DNA from 3 places in the Pseudomonas sp. G7(2022) genome. Region 1 is predicted to be linked to each of the others. Evidence: predicted binding sites of a transcription regulator. Region 1 holds the regulator's gene; each other region holds the start of a gene.
What was found. Region 1 encodes FliA, which starts transcription of late flagellar genes. Its sites were predicted from a motif close to CTAAAGTTTNNNNNNNNNNNGCCGNTAA; they were not measured.
Positions count from the first base shown of each region.

Region 2: the regulator FliA is predicted to act here: its motif matches at 1,278-1,305, upstream of NE357_RS00630 (methyl-accepting chemotaxis protein).
Region 3: the regulator FliA is predicted to act here: its motif matches at 2,646-2,673, upstream of motA (flagellar motor stator protein MotA).

Region 1 covers NZ_CP109659.1:1,767,141-1,772,534, forward strand. Annotated here, with positions in the region: gene flhA (flagellar biosynthesis protein FlhA) at 1-226, shown strand, start outside; gene flhF (flagellar biosynthesis protein FlhF) at 238-1,578, shown strand; gene fleN (flagellar synthesis regulator FleN) at 1,692-2,522, shown strand; gene fliA (RNA polymerase sigma factor FliA) at 2,519-3,259, shown strand; gene NE357_RS07995 (chemotaxis response regulator CheY) at 3,427-3,798, shown strand; gene NE357_RS08000 (protein phosphatase CheZ) at 3,816-4,604, shown strand; gene NE357_RS08005 (chemotaxis protein CheA) at 4,640-5,394, shown strand, end outside.
Region 2 covers NZ_CP109659.1:128,073-133,466, forward strand. Annotated here, with positions in the region: gene NE357_RS00620 (FecR domain-containing protein) at 1-609, opposite strand, end outside; gene NE357_RS00625 (sigma-70 family RNA polymerase sigma factor) at 609-1,109, opposite strand; gene NE357_RS00630 (methyl-accepting chemotaxis protein) at 1,421-3,301, shown strand; gene NE357_RS00635 (SRPBCC family protein) at 3,356-3,823, opposite strand; gene NE357_RS00640 (amino acid adenylation domain-containing protein) at 3,847-5,394, opposite strand, start outside.
Region 3 covers NZ_CP109659.1:583,452-588,845, forward strand. Annotated here, with positions in the region: gene asd (archaetidylserine decarboxylase) at 1-163, opposite strand, end outside; gene NE357_RS02555 (rhodanese-like domain-containing protein) at 182-997, opposite strand; gene NE357_RS02560 (HDOD domain-containing protein) at 1,037-2,575, opposite strand; gene motA (flagellar motor stator protein MotA) at 2,743-3,594, shown strand; gene motB (flagellar motor protein MotB) at 3,598-4,674, shown strand; gene rsgA (small ribosomal subunit biogenesis GTPase RsgA) at 4,731-5,394, opposite strand, start outside.

The DNA of each region.
Region 1 (5,394 bases):
GCTGGAGCCGAGCATGGCCGAGAAACTGCAGCGTTCGCTGATCGAAGCGGCGCAGCGTCAGGAAATGCAAGGACAACCGGTGATCCTGTTGGTAGCAGGCCCGGTTCGCGCGATGCTCTCGCGCTTCGGCCGCCTGGCAGTTCCTGGACTGCATGTGCTGGCCTACCAGGAAATTCCGGACAACAAGCAAGTGACCATCGTTGCGACAGTAGGGCCCAACGGCTGAGGTAGTGGTTTATGCAAGTTAAGCGTTTTTTCGCCGCCGATATGCGTCAGGCCATGAAGCTGGTTCGTGATGAGCTGGGCGCTGATGCCGCCATCATTGGCAACCGCCGCATTGCCGGCGGTGTCGAGCTGACGGCGGCGCTGGATTACAAACTGTCGGCGCTGGCCCCGCGTGTTCCGAACATGGAACTCGAGGACGAGTTGCGCAAGACCCAGTCGCGTATCGTCACCGCCCAGGCCGAACTGAGCCTGCGTGGTGAAGCCGACGGCAACACCAATCTCCAGCTGTTCGCCGGGCTGCCATTGACCGCCGGCCTGCCGCTGACCGCAGCCGAGCCTCTGACAGAACCGACGTATGCTGCTCCGGCCCGTCCAGCCCCGGCACCTGCGCCGGCGGCCGCTGGTGTCGATCCGCGTGCGCTGGATTCGATGCGTTTCGAACTCAACAGCCTGCGCGAGCTGATGGAAGTACAGCTCGGCACCCTGGCCTGGAATCAGCTGCAAGGCAGCCGCCCGGCTCAGGCGAATCTGTATCGTCGTCTGCAGCGCATCGGTTTGTCGGGCCCGTTGTCCCGTGATCTGCTGTCGATGATCACCGAGATCGACGAACCTCGTCAGGCCTGGCGCATGCTGCTGGCGCACCTGGCACGAATGATTGCCGTACCGGAAGTCGAGCCGCTGGAAGAGGGCGGGATCATTGCCATGGTCGGCCCGGCCGGCATGGGCAAGACCACTACTCTGGCCAAACTCGCTGCCCGCTACGTGCTCAAGTACGGCGCGCAGAACATCGCGCTGGTGAGCATGGACAGTTTCCGCATTGGTGCTCAGGAACAGTTGAAAACCCTGGGCCGGATCCTCAATGTGTCGGTGACCCACGTCGATCCGGGCCAGTCCCTGGTGCAGGCGCTGGATCCACTGCTGCGCAAGCGCGTGGTGCTGATCGATACCGCCGGCCTGCAGGCCAGCGATCCGGCCCTGCGCATGCAGCTGGAAAGCCTGGCCGGTCGTGGCATTCGGTCGAAAAATTATCTGGTGCTGGCAACCACCAGCCAGAAACAGGTTCTAACCGCCGCTTATCACAGTTACAAGCGTTGCGGGCTGGCCGGGTGCATCCTGACTAAACTGGATGAGACGGCCAGCCTTGGCGAAGTGCTGAGCCTGGCGATCAGTCATGAACTGCCGGTCGCCTACCTGACCGACGGCCCGCGGATTCCGGATGATCTGCATCTGCCGCGCCGTCATCAATTGGTCAGCCGCGCCGTCAGCGTGCAAATGCAGGAAGAACCCAGCGAAGAAGCCATGGCTGACATGTTCGCTGATATCTACCACAGTCCGACCAAGCAGGTTGGCTGAGGTAATGAACCGTTTTTGTACCTACATCGATGGTCTGCCATGCATTGTTCCGGTTGTGAACGCGCAGCCAGTAATGTGGCCTCCGTCTATGCAAGACAAGGTAAAGAAATAACATGGGCAGCATGCATCCCGTACAGGTGATCGCGGTGACCGGCGGCAAAGGTGGCGTCGGCAAGACTAACGTGTCAGTGAACTTGTCCCTGGCGCTGGCAGAGCTTGGCCGTCGGGTCATGCTGCTGGACGCCGACCTGGGGCTGGCGAACGTCGACGTTCTGCTGGGCCTCACCCCCAAACGTACCCTGGCCGATGTGATCGAGGGCCGCTGCGAGCTGCGCGACGTGCTGTTGCAAGGCCCCGGCGGGATCCGCATCGTGCCGGCCGCGTCCGGCACCCAGAGCATGGTTCACCTGAGCCCGGCCCAGCATGCCGGTCTGATTCAGGCGTTCAGCGACATCGGCGACAATCTCGACGTGCTGGTGATCGACACCGCTGCGGGTATTGGTGACTCGGTAGTCAGTTTTGTTCGCGCAGCCCAGGAAGTGTTGCTGGTGGTCTGCGACGAGCCGACCTCGATCACCGACGCCTACGCGCTGATCAAGCTGCTCAACCGCGATTACGGCATGAACCGCTTCCGCGTCCTGGCCAACATGGCCCAGAGCCCGCAGGAAGGTCGCAATCTGTTTGCCAAGTTGACCAAGGTCACGGATCGCTTCCTCGACGTCGCCTTACAATACGTCGGTGCGGTGCCTTACGACGAGAGCGTGCGCAAGGCGGTGCAGAAGCAGCGTGCGGTCTATGAAGCCTTCCCGCGTTCCAAGTGCGCACTGGCATTCAAGGCGATCGCGCAAAAGGTCGATACCTGGCCGCTGCCCGCCAACCCGCGCGGCCACCTCGAATTTTTCGTCGAGCGCCTCGTGCAGCAAACGGCAGGACCTGTGCTATGACCGCCAGCGGTATGAATCTTTACAAGAAGTCGGCGCGTGACGCGCAGTACGAGCTGATCGAGCGTTACGCGCCGCTGGTCAAACGCATTGCCTACCACTTGCTGGCGCGATTGCCGGCCAGTGTGCAGGTCGAGGACCTGATTCAGGCCGGGATGATCGGCCTGCTCGAAGTCTCGACCAAATACGACGCCAGCAAGGGCGCCAGTTTCGAAACGTACGCGGGCATCCGGATCCGTGGCGCGATGCTCGATGAAGTGCGCAAGGGGGACTGGGCACCGCGCTCGGTTCACCGCAACACCCGAATGGTCAGCGATGCGATTCGCTCGATTGAAGCTAAAACCGGACGTGACGCTAAAGATCACGAGGTTGCGGCCGAACTCCAATTGAGTCTCGACGATTACTACGGGATTTTGAATGACACCCTGGGCAGCCGACTGTTCAGTTTCGACGACCTGTTGCAGGACGGCGAACATGAAGGGCTGCACGAGGATGGCGCCAGTGCTCATCTTGAGCCGTCGCGTGACCTGGAAGACGAGCGCTTCCAGGCGGCGCTGGCGGACGCGATTGCCAATTTGCCGGAGCGTGAGCGACTGGTGTTGGCGCTGTACTACGACGAAGAACTGAACCTCAAGGAAATCGGTGAAGTCCTTGGCGTCAGTGAATCGCGGGTCAGCCAGTTACACAGCCAGTGCGCGGCCCGTTTGCGGGGGCGTTTGGGAGAGTGGCGAGCGCGCTGAAGGCAGTGTGGGGACACTGCGAACGAGGCTGGTGCGGTGGTGAACGGCACCGGTCTTGCTCTGTTGTGCTCCAGACAGTCGTCGAGTGCTTTGCCGGATTGATTGAAATGGCGCGTCCAGGTGCTGGGCGCGTTTAAGACTGCTTGGAGGTCGAATTGAACAAAGACATGAAAATCCTCATCGTTGATGACTTCTCAACGATGCGGCGGATCATCAAGAACCTGTTGCGTGACCTCGGGTTCACCAACACCGTTGAAGCCGACGATGGCACCACCGCCATTCCGGTGCTCAACAGCGGCAGCATCGACTTTCTGGTGACCGACTGGAACATGCCCGGCATGACCGGTATCGACCTGCTGCGTCACGTGCGCGCCGACGAAAAACTCAAGCACCTGCCAGTGCTGATGGTGACCGCTGAAGCCAAGCGCGAGCAGATCATCGAAGCGGCCCAGGCCGGCGTTAACGGCTACGTGGTCAAACCTTTCACGGCTCAGGCGCTGAAAGAAAAAATCGAGAAGATTTTCGAACGCATCGGCTGATGACGCGCGGGGGAGCTATGGAGCATAAAGAATCTTCACAGGGCGACTTTGAGTCGACCCTGAAAAAACACGCGGTCGAACTGGTCGAAAGCCTTGAAAAGGGCAGGTTCGGCGACGCTGTGCAACTGATCCATGAGCTCAATCAGACCCGTGACCGTGGCCTGTACCAGGAAGTGGGCAAGCTCACGCGTGAACTGCACAGTGCGATCGTCAACTTCCAGATCGATCCGCACATGCCGCAGGCCGAGGAAGTGTCGCAGATCACTGATGCGACCGAGCGTCTGGGCTATGTGGTCAAGCTGACCGAAGCCGCGGCCAACCGCACCATGGATCTGGTGGAAAGCGCGACCCCTGTGGTCAATGGTCTGGCTGACGAAGCCCAGGCGTTGAGTGCTGACTGGGGCCGCTTCATGCGTCGTGAGGTCGGGGCTGAAGAGTTCCGCGAACTGGCGCGCCGGGTCGACGGTTTTCTGTCACGCAGCAGCGCGGACAATCGCGCGGTGTCGAGCAACCTCAACGACATTCTGCTGGCCCAGGATTACCAGGACCTCACAGGTCAAGTGATCAAGCGCGTGACCCAGTTGGTCACCGAAGTCGAAAGCAACCTGCTCAAGCTCGTGCTCATGGCCAGCCAGGTGGACCGCTTTGCGGGCATCGAACATGACCGTGCGGCGATGCTTGCTGAAAAAGATCCACAAAAACATCTCTCGCAGGGTGAAGGTCCGCAGATTCATGCCGATAAACGAGAAGACGTTGTGTCCGGTCAGGACGATGTGGACGATTTGCTATCCAGCCTTGGATTTTGAGTTTAGGTTTTTAGACCTGTAGGAGCACCCCATTAATGAGCTTCGGCGCCGATGAAGAGATCCTTCAGGATTTCCTGGTTGAGGCCGGCGAGATTCTTGAGCAACTGTCCGAACAACTGGTCGAGCTGGAAAGCCGCCCGGATGACGCAGATCTGCTCAACGCAATTTTTCGCGGTTTCCACACTGTAAAAGGGGGCGCCGGCTTCCTTCAGCTCAACGAGCTGGTGGAGTGCTGTCACATCGCCGAAAACGTGTTCGACATCCTGCGCAAGGGTGAACGACGCGTCGATGCAGAACTGATGGACGTGGTGCTCGAAGCGTTGGACGCGGTGAACAGCATGTTCAGCGAAGTCCGCGATCGCAGTCCGATCACCGCCGCCACCCCGCAACTGCTGGCCGCCCTGGCGCGTCTGGCCGAGCCGCAATCGGCGGATGAAGCCCCGGCTTCGCCCGTTGCCGAGATGATCGAAGAACTGGTCGTTGAGAACGAGGCCGGGGACTCCAGCGACATCACCGATAACGAATTTGAACAGTTGCTGGACTCGCTGAACGCCGTCAAGGCCGAAGCCGAAGCTCCGGCGGCTGCCGCTGCGCCTGCTTCCGATGAAGCGGCCAGCGATGAAATCACCGATGCCGAGTTCGAGTCGCTGCTCGACCAGTTGCATGGCAAGGGCCAGTTCGCGGCGGACGCCGTGGCACCGACGGCCGCTGCACCTGCTGCTCCGGCGGCGGGCGACAGCTCGGACATCACCGACGACGAATTCGAAGCCTTGCTCGATCAGTTGCACGG
Region 2 (5,394 bases), 1.6 Mb from region 1:
AAGGAATCGTGCCTTGAACGGCTCGTAGCTGCCATGACGGCTCTGCACCTGCAGCGGTCGGTCAAACGTTGCACCTTCATCGGCGCCGCCGCAGGTGACGATGATTTCGCCACGGGTCAATTTGATCAGCCGTTGCTGCGCGGTGTAATCGAGATCCACGCTGCTGGCGGTGTTGAGTTCGATCCGTGTGCCGTCCGGCAACTGGAAACCACGGCGTTCGCCGGTGGCGGTGGTGTAGTCGGCGCTCCACTGTTGCCAGACGGACGTGTCCTTGGCCAGCCATCCCGCCGAACCCATCAGCAGCGCGCCGGACAACAGCTTCAATGCCTGACGTCGGCCCAGACCCTGTGCACTGTTTTCCAGCGTATTGAACGCCACCTGCGCACCGGGCACGGCGCTCAGATTGTGGGTCAGTTCGGCTTGCAGAGACTGCACCCGTTGCCAGGCCAGTTCGTGATCATGGTGCTCGGCGCGCCATTGTTCGCACTGGCGATTCAGGCGCGGATTGCCATGGTTGTTGCGCAGACGCAGGAGCCAGTGAATGGCCTGTCGTACGACCTGCTGCGGCGGCTCGGCGCGTCGGCCAAGCGAGAGGTTATCCACCGGCATCAGTTTTCGTACCGCAGTACGTAGCAGTGATACAGCGCATCGGCGACGTAGCGTTCCACCGAGCGCAAGGACAGGCCCATCTGCTCGGCAATCTGCTTGTGGGTCAAACCTTCGCACTGCGCCAGCAGAAACGCCTGACGCACTTTCGGTTTAAGTCCTTCAAGCATGCGGGCAATGCTTTCCAGCAGTTCGATCACCAGTGCGCGGGCTTCGGCACTGGGTCTCTCGGCTTCGGGCAAGTGGGCGATGGTTTCCAGGTAGGCGCGTTCGATTTCTTCGCGTCGCCAATGGTCGATGACCAAACCGCGAGCGATGGTGCGCAAAAACGCACGGGGCGCCTTGAGTTCGAGACGTTCGGTGCGCTGCAGCAGGCGCACGAAGGTGTCCTGGGCCAGATCCGCCGCATCGGCGGCATTGCCCAGCCTCGCACGCAACCAGCCGTTGAGCCAGCCGTGATGACGACTGTAAAGCGCCTGTACTGCCAACTCAGGTGATGACATGAACGCGACAGCCTGAACGTCACAAATGATAATTAGTCGCATTGTCATCAAGGGGTGGAGAATTTGCAACCGGCGCTGCAAAACAGCCATTAAAAAATGACAGGCGAACGCACTGGCACACCGCCCGGCGGGAATCTGGCAGAAATGCCGTCCATTTCCTACAAAGCGTTAAGTTTTCTCCGAATCGTGCCGACAGACTGGGGAGACATGCGTGCACCAAAGTAGAGCAGCCGTCAGAACGCTGCCTGCGCTGTACATGGAATGTTGCATCCGGAACGCATCCCCACTTTTGGCATAAGAAGTCCCATGAAATGAATCTCAAGTTCAGCCATAAAATCCTGTTGGCCGCCTCGGGCGTCGTGGTCCTGGCGTTCGCGCTGTTCACTTTGTACAACGACTATCTGCAGCGAAACACCATTCGTCAGAACCTGCAGTCCTCCGTCCAGCAGGCCGGCGACCTGACCGCCAGCAGTGTGCAGAACTGGATGAGCGGGCGGATTCTGGTCCTGGAAAACCTCGCGCAGAACGTTGCTCACCAGGGCAAGAACGCCGATTTCCCGGGGCTGGTCGATCAACCGGCCTTCACCTCGAATTTCCAGTTCACCTACGTCGGCCAGGCCAACGGTGTATTCACCCAGCGCCCTGACGCGAAGATGCCGGATGGCTACGACCCGCGTCAGCGTCCCTGGTACAAACAGGCCGTGGCTGCTGACCAGACCATGCTGACCCCGCCGTACATGGCCGCCGTTGGCGGTCTGGTGGTGACCATCGCCATGCCGGTGAAAAAGAATGGCGAGCTGCTCGGTGTGGTGGGCGGTGACCTGAGTCTGGAAACCCTGGTGAAGATCATCAACTCGGTGGACTTCGGTGGCCTGGGCCACGCGTTCCTGGTCAGCGGTGACGGTCAGGTGATCGTCAGCCCGGACAAAGATCAGGTGATGAAGAACCTCAAGGACATTTACCCGAACGCCGGTGTGCGCATCGAGAAGGGCAACCAGAACGTGGTGCTCAACGGCCAGGAACGCATCCTGTCGTTCACCCCGGTCGCCGGTCTGCCGAATGCCCAGTGGTACATCGGTCTGTCGATCGATCGCGACAAGGCCTACGCCGCACTCAGCCAGTTCCGTACTTCGGCTCTGATCGCGATGTTCGTCGCAGTGGGCGCGATTGCGGTGTTCCTGAGCCTGTTGATCACCGTGCTGATGCGTCCGCTGATCACCATGGGCCGTGCGATGCAGGACATCGCTCAGGGTGAAGGTGACCTGACTCGCCGTCTGGTAGTGGAAAGCAAAGACGAGTTCGGTGAGCTGGGCAGTTCGTTCAACCAGTTCGTGGAGCGGATTCACGCGTCGATTTCCGAAGTGTCTTCTGCGACTCGCCACGTACACGACCTGTCGCAACGGGTGATGGCATCGTCCAACGCCTCGATCATCGGTTCCGACGAGCAAAGCGCACGCACCAACAGCGTGGCCGCCGCGATCAATCAGTTGGGTGCCGCCACCCAGGAAATCGCCCGCAACGCCGCCGATGCTTCGCAACACGCCAGCGGCGCCAGCGAGCAGGCCGATGACGGTCGTCAGGTGGTCGAGCAGACGATTCAGGCCATGACCGAGCTGTCGCAGAAGATCAGCCTGTCGTGCACCCAGATCGAAACCCTGAATGCGAGCACCGACAACATCGGCCACATTCTCGACGTGATCAAAGGCATCTCTCAGCAGACCAACCTGCTGGCGCTCAACGCGGCCATCGAAGCGGCTCGTGCCGGTGAGGCCGGACGCGGTTTCGCGGTGGTGGCGGACGAGGTGCGCAACCTCGCTCACCGCACCCAGGAATCGGCGGAAGAAATCCACAAGATGATCACCTCGCTGCAGGTCGGCTCCCGCGAAGCGGTGGCCACCATGAACGCCAGTCAGGCGTCCAGCGAAGAGAGCGTTGAAGTGGCGAACCAGGCCGGTCTGCGTCTGGTCAGCGTGACCCAGCGCATCGGCGAAATCGACGGCATGAACCAGTCGGTGGCCGCCGCTACCGAGGAGCAGACTGCGGTGGTGGAAACCCTCAATGTCGACGTCAACCAGATCAACCTGCTGAACCAGCAGAGCGTGGCCAACCTCAATGAAACGTTGAAGGATTGCGATGCGTTGTCGCAACAGGCCAACCGTTTGAAACAGCTGGTCGACAGCTTCAAGATCTGATCGCTCGCGGTCAAAGCCCGCTGCGGAGCGATCCGCAGCGGGCTTTTTCATGCCTTACACAAACAGCTTCAGCACATTGCCCATCGCATCATCGGCAAACCCCTGCACGAAATCCTTGAACCCCGGCAGCGCCTCGGGGCCGCCGGAGGCGGGTTCGGCAATGATCGTCCAGGTCGCCCGCGACTTGCCCGCGCCCAGCGATTCCACATTCATCGCCGCCCACAGGTTGGCCACGCCCAGCGTGTTGTAGATCGTGGTCCAGGTCATGCTCAGCGCCTGGTCGTCCCGGGAGTTGAGTTGCTCGACCACCACGTTGCCATCCTTGAAGAACTTCTTGCGCAGCGAAGACACGCCTTCGCCGGTCATTTCGATGTGCGACAGGGCCGGGATGAAACGGTCGAAACCGTCGAATTGGCCGACCACCGCCCACACTTGTCTGGCGTCCACCGGCACTTCCACCGAAGACACGACGTGGCAGCCGTGAGGGTTTTTGATCAGGGTGTCGGGTTGAAGATTGCTCATGGTGTTGCTCCTTGGTTGATGAGTCAGATGAAGTTGATTTCTTTCAGGTAGTCGCAGCCGCGACGCAGCAGCGCCGGGGATTTTTCCGGGTAGTGCGCGCCCATCTGCTGCACGCCGGCCTGGGCGTTGGCGTGGCCGATCAGGGAGATGTCGCCGATGTCTTCCTCGAAGCCGTTGAGGTAGAAACCGAGCACGCCGAACAGCGCGTTGTCGGCGTCGACCCGGCCCAGTTGCTGTTGCCAGTCGGCGACGCTGACCAGTGAAAACTCGCTGCCGGTTTCGCGGAATGACGCGACGTAGGCATCCCAGCTCAGAGGCTCCGGGTTGTGCAGGTTGAACACCGCCCGTTCGGGCGAATAACGGCTGGCGTGGAAGGCGATGAAACGGGCGAGAAAGTCCACCGGCATCAGGTCGAAGTTCAGCGCGAAGGCCGGGACCTGGCCGAGTTGGATCGAGCCCTTGAGCATCAGCATCAAACGGTTCTTGTGCGGCTGGCAGACGCCGCTGAGGCTGTTGAAACTGATGTTGCCGGGCCGGTACAGATTGACCCGCACCCCGCGCTCCCGGGCCCGTTCGAGGAGGCGTTCGCCGACCCATTTCGACAGGTTGTAGCCGTTGCGGATGTAGATCGGCGGCGTCGGTGCGGCGGGCAGCTCCAGCACCCGGCCCGCGTCGTCGACGGTGCTGGAGGCCGACAGCGTCGAGACGAAGTTGAACACCTTCTTGCTGCGCCCTTCGCACAGGCGCAGGAGTTCGAAAATCGGCTCGACGTTGTCCGCCGCCAACGACTCGTAATCGAGGACGTGATTGACGTTGGCGGCGTTGTGCACCAACGCGCCGAACTCGCGATCCAGTCGCACGAAGTCGTCATTGGCCAGACCCAGTTGCGGCTGGGTGATGTCCGCCGAATAGACCCGCACCCGACTCAGGTCCAGATGCTCCAGCCGGTTCTCTCGCAACGAATGGGCAAAGCGCTGCGCCGCGGTTTGTCCGCCGCCATCGCGCACCAGGCACGCCACCTCGCTGGCGCCCCAACCCAGCAACGCCTCGACGATGTGCACGCCGACAAAACTGTTGGCGCCGGTGACAATCACCTTGTGCACATCGCCCATGCGGCTGATCGGCAACGGCTCGATATCCAGCGCTCGCTCGGCGTCGGCCATTGCCTGTGCGCTGAGTACCGCGCTGTCGTCGGTGCCGCGCACCAGCGTGGCGAGCTTGGCGATGGTTGGCAGTTCGATGAAGCGGTTGATCGAAATGCTGCGACCGAATTCCTCCCGCAGACGCAGGAGCATGCGCGACAGCAGAATCGAGTGACCGCCGAGATTGAAGAAGCTTTCGTCGGTGGAAATGTCGCTGGTCGGCAACTCCAGCAACTCGCCCCAGATCTCCAGCAGCAGCGCTTCGTCGGCGTTGGCCGGCAGGCATTTCGGGCCGCTGTCCTGCACGCTTACCGGCAGTTCCAGCAAGGCTTTTCGGTCGACTTTGCCGTTGGCGGCGAACGGCATGTTCGGCAGCTCCGTCCACGCCACCGGTTGCATGTAGTCGGGCAAAAACTGCTGGGCATGTGC
Region 3 (5,394 bases), 1.2 Mb from region 1:
CAACCAGTGCCTGCGACATGTCCACCTGATAACGCTTGGCGAACCAGGTGGTGAAGGCATTCTTGAACCAGCGCACGCGGCACTCGGCAATGCAGCCGGCCAGGCGCGACAGCAAGTGATGCGGCAGCAGGTACTGGCTGATGATAAACAAACGCTCTTTCATGACTGTCCTTAAAAATCCTTAAAGCTCGACGGGGGTGTCGGGGTGGTTGCCCCATTCGCCCCAGGAACCGGCGTAGCCCTTGACCCGCGGATAACCGAGGGCCTTGGCCACCAGATAAGTGAAACCGGACCGGTGATGGGTCTGGCAGTGGGTAATGACTTCTTTGTCCTTGGTGATCCCGAGGTTTTCCAGGATCTGCGGCATGTCGGTACGGATGCGCAGTTGACGCGCCTGGTCCATGCCCGCCGTCCATTCGAAATTGACCGCGCCGGGGATGTGTCCACCTTTGGCTGCGAGGACTTTCTCGCCGGAATACTCCAGCGGCCCGCGAGCGTCCCAGATTGCCAGGTCAGCGGCGCCGAGACGGCTTTGCAAGTATTCACGGGTGGCGGTCGGCTCGTCGTGCAGGGTCAGGGCTACCGGGCCGCCCACCGCTGGAGGAACCTGGATCGACATTGGCGAACCTTCCGCCAGCCACGCCGTCAGACCGCCGTCGAGGTAGTGATATTTGTCGTGACCGATCACGTCGAGCAGCCAGATGAAGCGTCCGGCCCAACCGCCGCCTTCGTCGTCATAGACCACGTAGACCGCGTCCTTGTTGTGGCCCAGTTCGCCGAACAGCTCTTCGAGTTTTTCCTTTGTCGGCAGCAAGCCCGGAGCCGGTGCCAGGCCCAGCTGGGTGCGCTTCGGATCGACGAAGCGTGCGCCGGGAAGGTGACCCTCGGCATAGCGGGCGGCACTGGTCAGATCCACCAGAATCAGATTGCGGTCGTCGAGGCGCGGGAGCAGGTCGCTCGGCTCGATCACCAGCGCCAGGCCAGAGAAGTCAGGCATGTGAGGTCTCCAGAGCACAAAGGGGAAGGATTGTAGCTGTCATTGGCCGCGCTGGCTAAAGCTGTGCAGTGCTTTCTCGATGCACTGCGCGGTTTTGCCGAAGGCTTGTACGGTGATGTCGGCGAACGGCCCGCCGCCCTGGTCGGCGACCACGATCATGATCACCCGGCCGTTGTTCACCAGCGAGCGCAGGAACAGGTGTTCGCCACGAAACAGGGCGCGTAGCGAGGGCGGCAGCAGGGCGGAAAACTGGGCGTTGTTGTCCGGGGTGATCCGCACCTGCGCCTGCTGCGCGAGCAATCGTTGCAGCACGGTGCTCTGGCTGACGACAAAATTGAGCGCAGCAGCTTCCTTCGGCAACCCCGAGGTTTGATGGACGCGCAGATTGGCGTGGCTGCGGTCGGCCATCAGGATCATCACCCGACGCATGCCGCTGGCGACCAGCGCATCGCGGGCGGCGACGGTCAGGCTCATGGCGTTGGTGAAGCGGCTTGGCACGGCCAGCAGCTCGGCGCATTGCCGGCGCCACCGGGTCAGATCTTCAGCGGACGGCGCCGCAGCCGGCAGCATTCCGGCGGGCAGACGACGGGTGCCCCACGGCCACAGCAGCGAGACCGCCGGGTGCCAGAGGTCGGGCATGAAGTGATGGCGAGCGCTGACAGCGGCCTGTTGGTGCAACTGCTGTTGCACCTCGTCCATCGAGATTTGCAGGTAAAGGCTGGTCAGGTATTGCCAGCGCTCGCTGTGCGGACTGTCCCAGGCCTGTTGCGCCGAGAGTGCCAGACCGTTGGCCAGCAGCACGGTGTTGGCTGGCTGGTTGAGCCAGCGGCGCAAGGTCGGGTCGTCATCGAGGCGATTCTGTTGGCGCAGCGGATGATCGACGTCGCGGGCAATGCGCAGGACCTTGACCAGTTCGCGCTGCTCGGTCAGCAGCAGTCGGTAACCTTGCTGCACCCAGATCGGCAGACGCCAGGCTTGCACAAGCGCTTCGCCGATTTTCAGCAGGCGCACGCCGAACAGCTGCTTTTCAACGACTCGCGCTGATTCGCCCTTGTGGATAACCCGCACTTCCCACTCTTCAAGCAATTTGGGAAAGGTCAGTGCCAACGGCCACAGCGGCGACAGAAACAGCAGGCTGCCCCAATGAATGTCCTGCCACAGTCGCGCCAGGCGACTGGCAAAAAAGCCGTTGGCCTGTTGGGTCGCGTGCTGGCTGATCATCTGTATCTGGCGCAAGGCCTGGGGGATTTGTGCCTGGGGTTCGGCGGGCAGGCGTGCCAGCAGTTCTTCGGTGCGGGCCAGACCAAGACGATTGATCGCCACTTCAAGGTTTTCCGCCGGCGCAGTCATGCTGCCCAGGGTGTGACGGTTGGCTTCGCGGATGATGCTCAGGGCCAGTGCCGGGCTGTCCTGCATCAGCTCGGCAATGTCGCGCAACGAGCTGCGATTGTCGCGGATGGCACGGCAAACGCGGTCGTGTGCTTCTTGCGGTACCGGCAGGCGCACGCCGTCGAGCAGCTTCACCCAGCCATCGAGTGTGGTCGGTCTTGCGTGTGGGACGTTCGTTTCATTAGCCATGTCTGGACGAGATCTTCACTGACTGTAGACGCGCCCGGCATGGGCTAAATTGGCTTTTCGCCTGAACTGGCTATAGTCTGGCGCAGTTTTGCCGATAAGTAGAAGAAGAGATTTTTTAACTTCCGAATATGACCTTGAACCCGACTTAAACAAGTACCTTTCTACCTATGGCTAAAATTATCGGCATCATCGTCGTATTCGCGAGCGTGCTCGGCGGATACGTGCTCTCCCACGGCAAGATTGCCGCCCTGATCCAGCCCTTCGAGGTGATGATCATCGGCGGTGCGGCACTCGGAGCCTTCCTCCAGGCCAACCCCGGTTACATGACGATGCATGTGCTCAAGAAATCCCTGGGCATGTTCAGTTCGCGTTTCAGCCACACGTTCTATCTGGAAGTGCTGGGCCTGATCTACGAGATCCTCAACAAGAGCCGCCGCGAAGGCATGATGGCCATTGAAGGCGACATCGAAGATGCCGCCGCGAGCCCGATCTTCGCCAAGTACCCGGCGGTGCTGAAGGACGAACGCATGACCGCGTTCATCTGCGATTACCTGCGCATCATGTCGTCCGGCAACATGGCTCCCCACGAGCTGGAAGGCCTGTTCGACATGGAACTGTACAGCCTCAAGGAAGACCTCGAGCATCCGTCCCACGCGGTGAACGGCATCGCCGACGCCATGCCGGGTTTCGGTATCGTCGCGGCGGTACTGGGTATCGTGGTGACCATGGCCTCCCTGGGTGAAGGCGATCAGAAGTCCATCGGTCTGCACGTCGGTGCGGCACTGGTAGGTACCTTCTTCGGTATTCTCGCGGCGTACGGTTTCTTCGGTCCGTTGGCGCACTCCCTGGCCCACGATGCCAAGGAAGAGCTGAACGTCTACGAAGCCATCAAGGCCTCGCTGGTGGCTTCGGCTTCCGGCATGCCGCCGTCGCTGGCTGTCGAGTTCGGTCGCAAGGTTCTGTACCCGGCTCACCGTCCAAGCTTTGCCGAGCTGGAACAAGCCGTTCGCGGTCGCTAAGTCATGGAAAATAACCAGCCGATAATCATCAAGCGCGTCAAGCGCATCGCCGGCGGGCATCACGGCGGGGCGTGGAAGATCGCCTTCGCCGACTTCGCGACGGCGATGATGGCGTTCTTCCTGGTGTTGTGGCTGCTGTCCACCGCGACCCCGGAGCAGAAGATCGCCATCGCCGGTTACTTCAAGGACCCGGTCGGTTTCTCCGAGAGCGGCACGCCGTACATCATCGATCTGGGCGGCACGCCGACCCTGGCGCCGGAAAACACCCTCAACCCTGAAGTGAAGTCTCAGCCGCAACCGGACAAGGTCACAGTCGATACTGAACAGGTTGAAGGCATGGCCGAGCAGGTCGAGAAGGAACGCCTGGAACTGTTGCTGCAAGAACTGCAGAACAAGGTCGACGAGAACCCGCAACTGCAGAAGTTCAAGGACCAGATCCTGTTCGAAATCACGCCGAACGGCTTGCGCATCCAGATCATGGACGCCGAGAACCGGCCAATGTTCGACTCCGGTTCTGCGCGCCTGAAGCCGTACTTCGAAGACATCCTGCTGGCCATGGCCGACACCATCAAAGCGGTGCCGAACAAGATCAGCATCAGCGGCCACACCGACGCCAAGCCGTACACCGGCACTGGCGACTTCGGCAACTGGGAACTCTCGGCCAACCGTGCCAACGCCGCCCGGCGTGCGCTGGTGGCGGGCAGTTATCCGGACTCGCAAGTGGCGCGTGTGGTGGGTTACGCCTCGTCGGCGCTGTTCGACAAGGAGAACCCGTTCAACCCGGTCAACCGCCGCATCGACATCGTGGTCCTGACCAAGAAGGCCCAGGCCGCCATCGAAGGTTCGCAAGGTGCCGAGCCGGCGAAACCGGCTGAAGGGCAGAACGGTGCCGATCCAGCCAAACCGGTCGACCCGAATGCCTTGCCGGCGGATCAGCAGCCAGTGCCGGCCCACGAGTTGCGCGAACGGTTGAATCTGTTTGACGACCCGCTGCCGAAACCGGTCGAGCCGGGCAGCGCGGCGCCTGCCCCGGCGCCTGCTGCACCGGCCACTGCTCCGGCGCCCGCGCCGAAACAGTGATCCACAAAAAAGCCGCGAGATGATCGCGGCTTTTTTGTGTCTGGCTACTTGAACGCTCAGTAACCGTTTTCCGGCAGGCTGGCGATGATCGAGCGGTAGCTGTTCATCCGCTGCTGCTGGATGCGTCCGTCCTCAAGTGCCTTGAGCAAGGCACAGCCCGGTTCGCGGTCGTGCTTGCAGTCGCGGAAGCGGCAGGTGCCGAGCAGGTCGTCGAACTCGATGAAACCGGCTTCGACATCGGCACGGCTGACATGGCCGAGGCCGAATTCGCGGATGCCCGGGGAGTCGATCAGTTCACCGCCGCCGGGGAAGTGGAACAGCCGTGCGGTGGTCGTGGTGTGGGTGCCCTGGCCGGACAGTTCGGACAGCGGGCCGACACGGGTTTCCACGTCGGGCAGCAGGCTGTTGACAAGGGACGACTTGCCGACACCGGACTGACCGACGAACACGCTGATGCGCCCGTCGAGCTGTTTCTGCAACTGCTCCATGCCGTTGCCATGGTGCGCCGAGACTTCCAGCACCGGATAACCCAGGGTCCGGTACACCGCCAGCAGCGCGTTCAGGGCCGGGGCGTTCTGCTCGTCGATCAGGTCGAACTTGTTCAGCAGCAACAGCGGGCGGATGCCGGCGTGTTCGGCGGCGACCAGATAACGGTCGATCAGGTTGGCATGGGGCTCGGGCAGCGGGGCGAAGACGATGACGATCATGTCGACGTTGGCG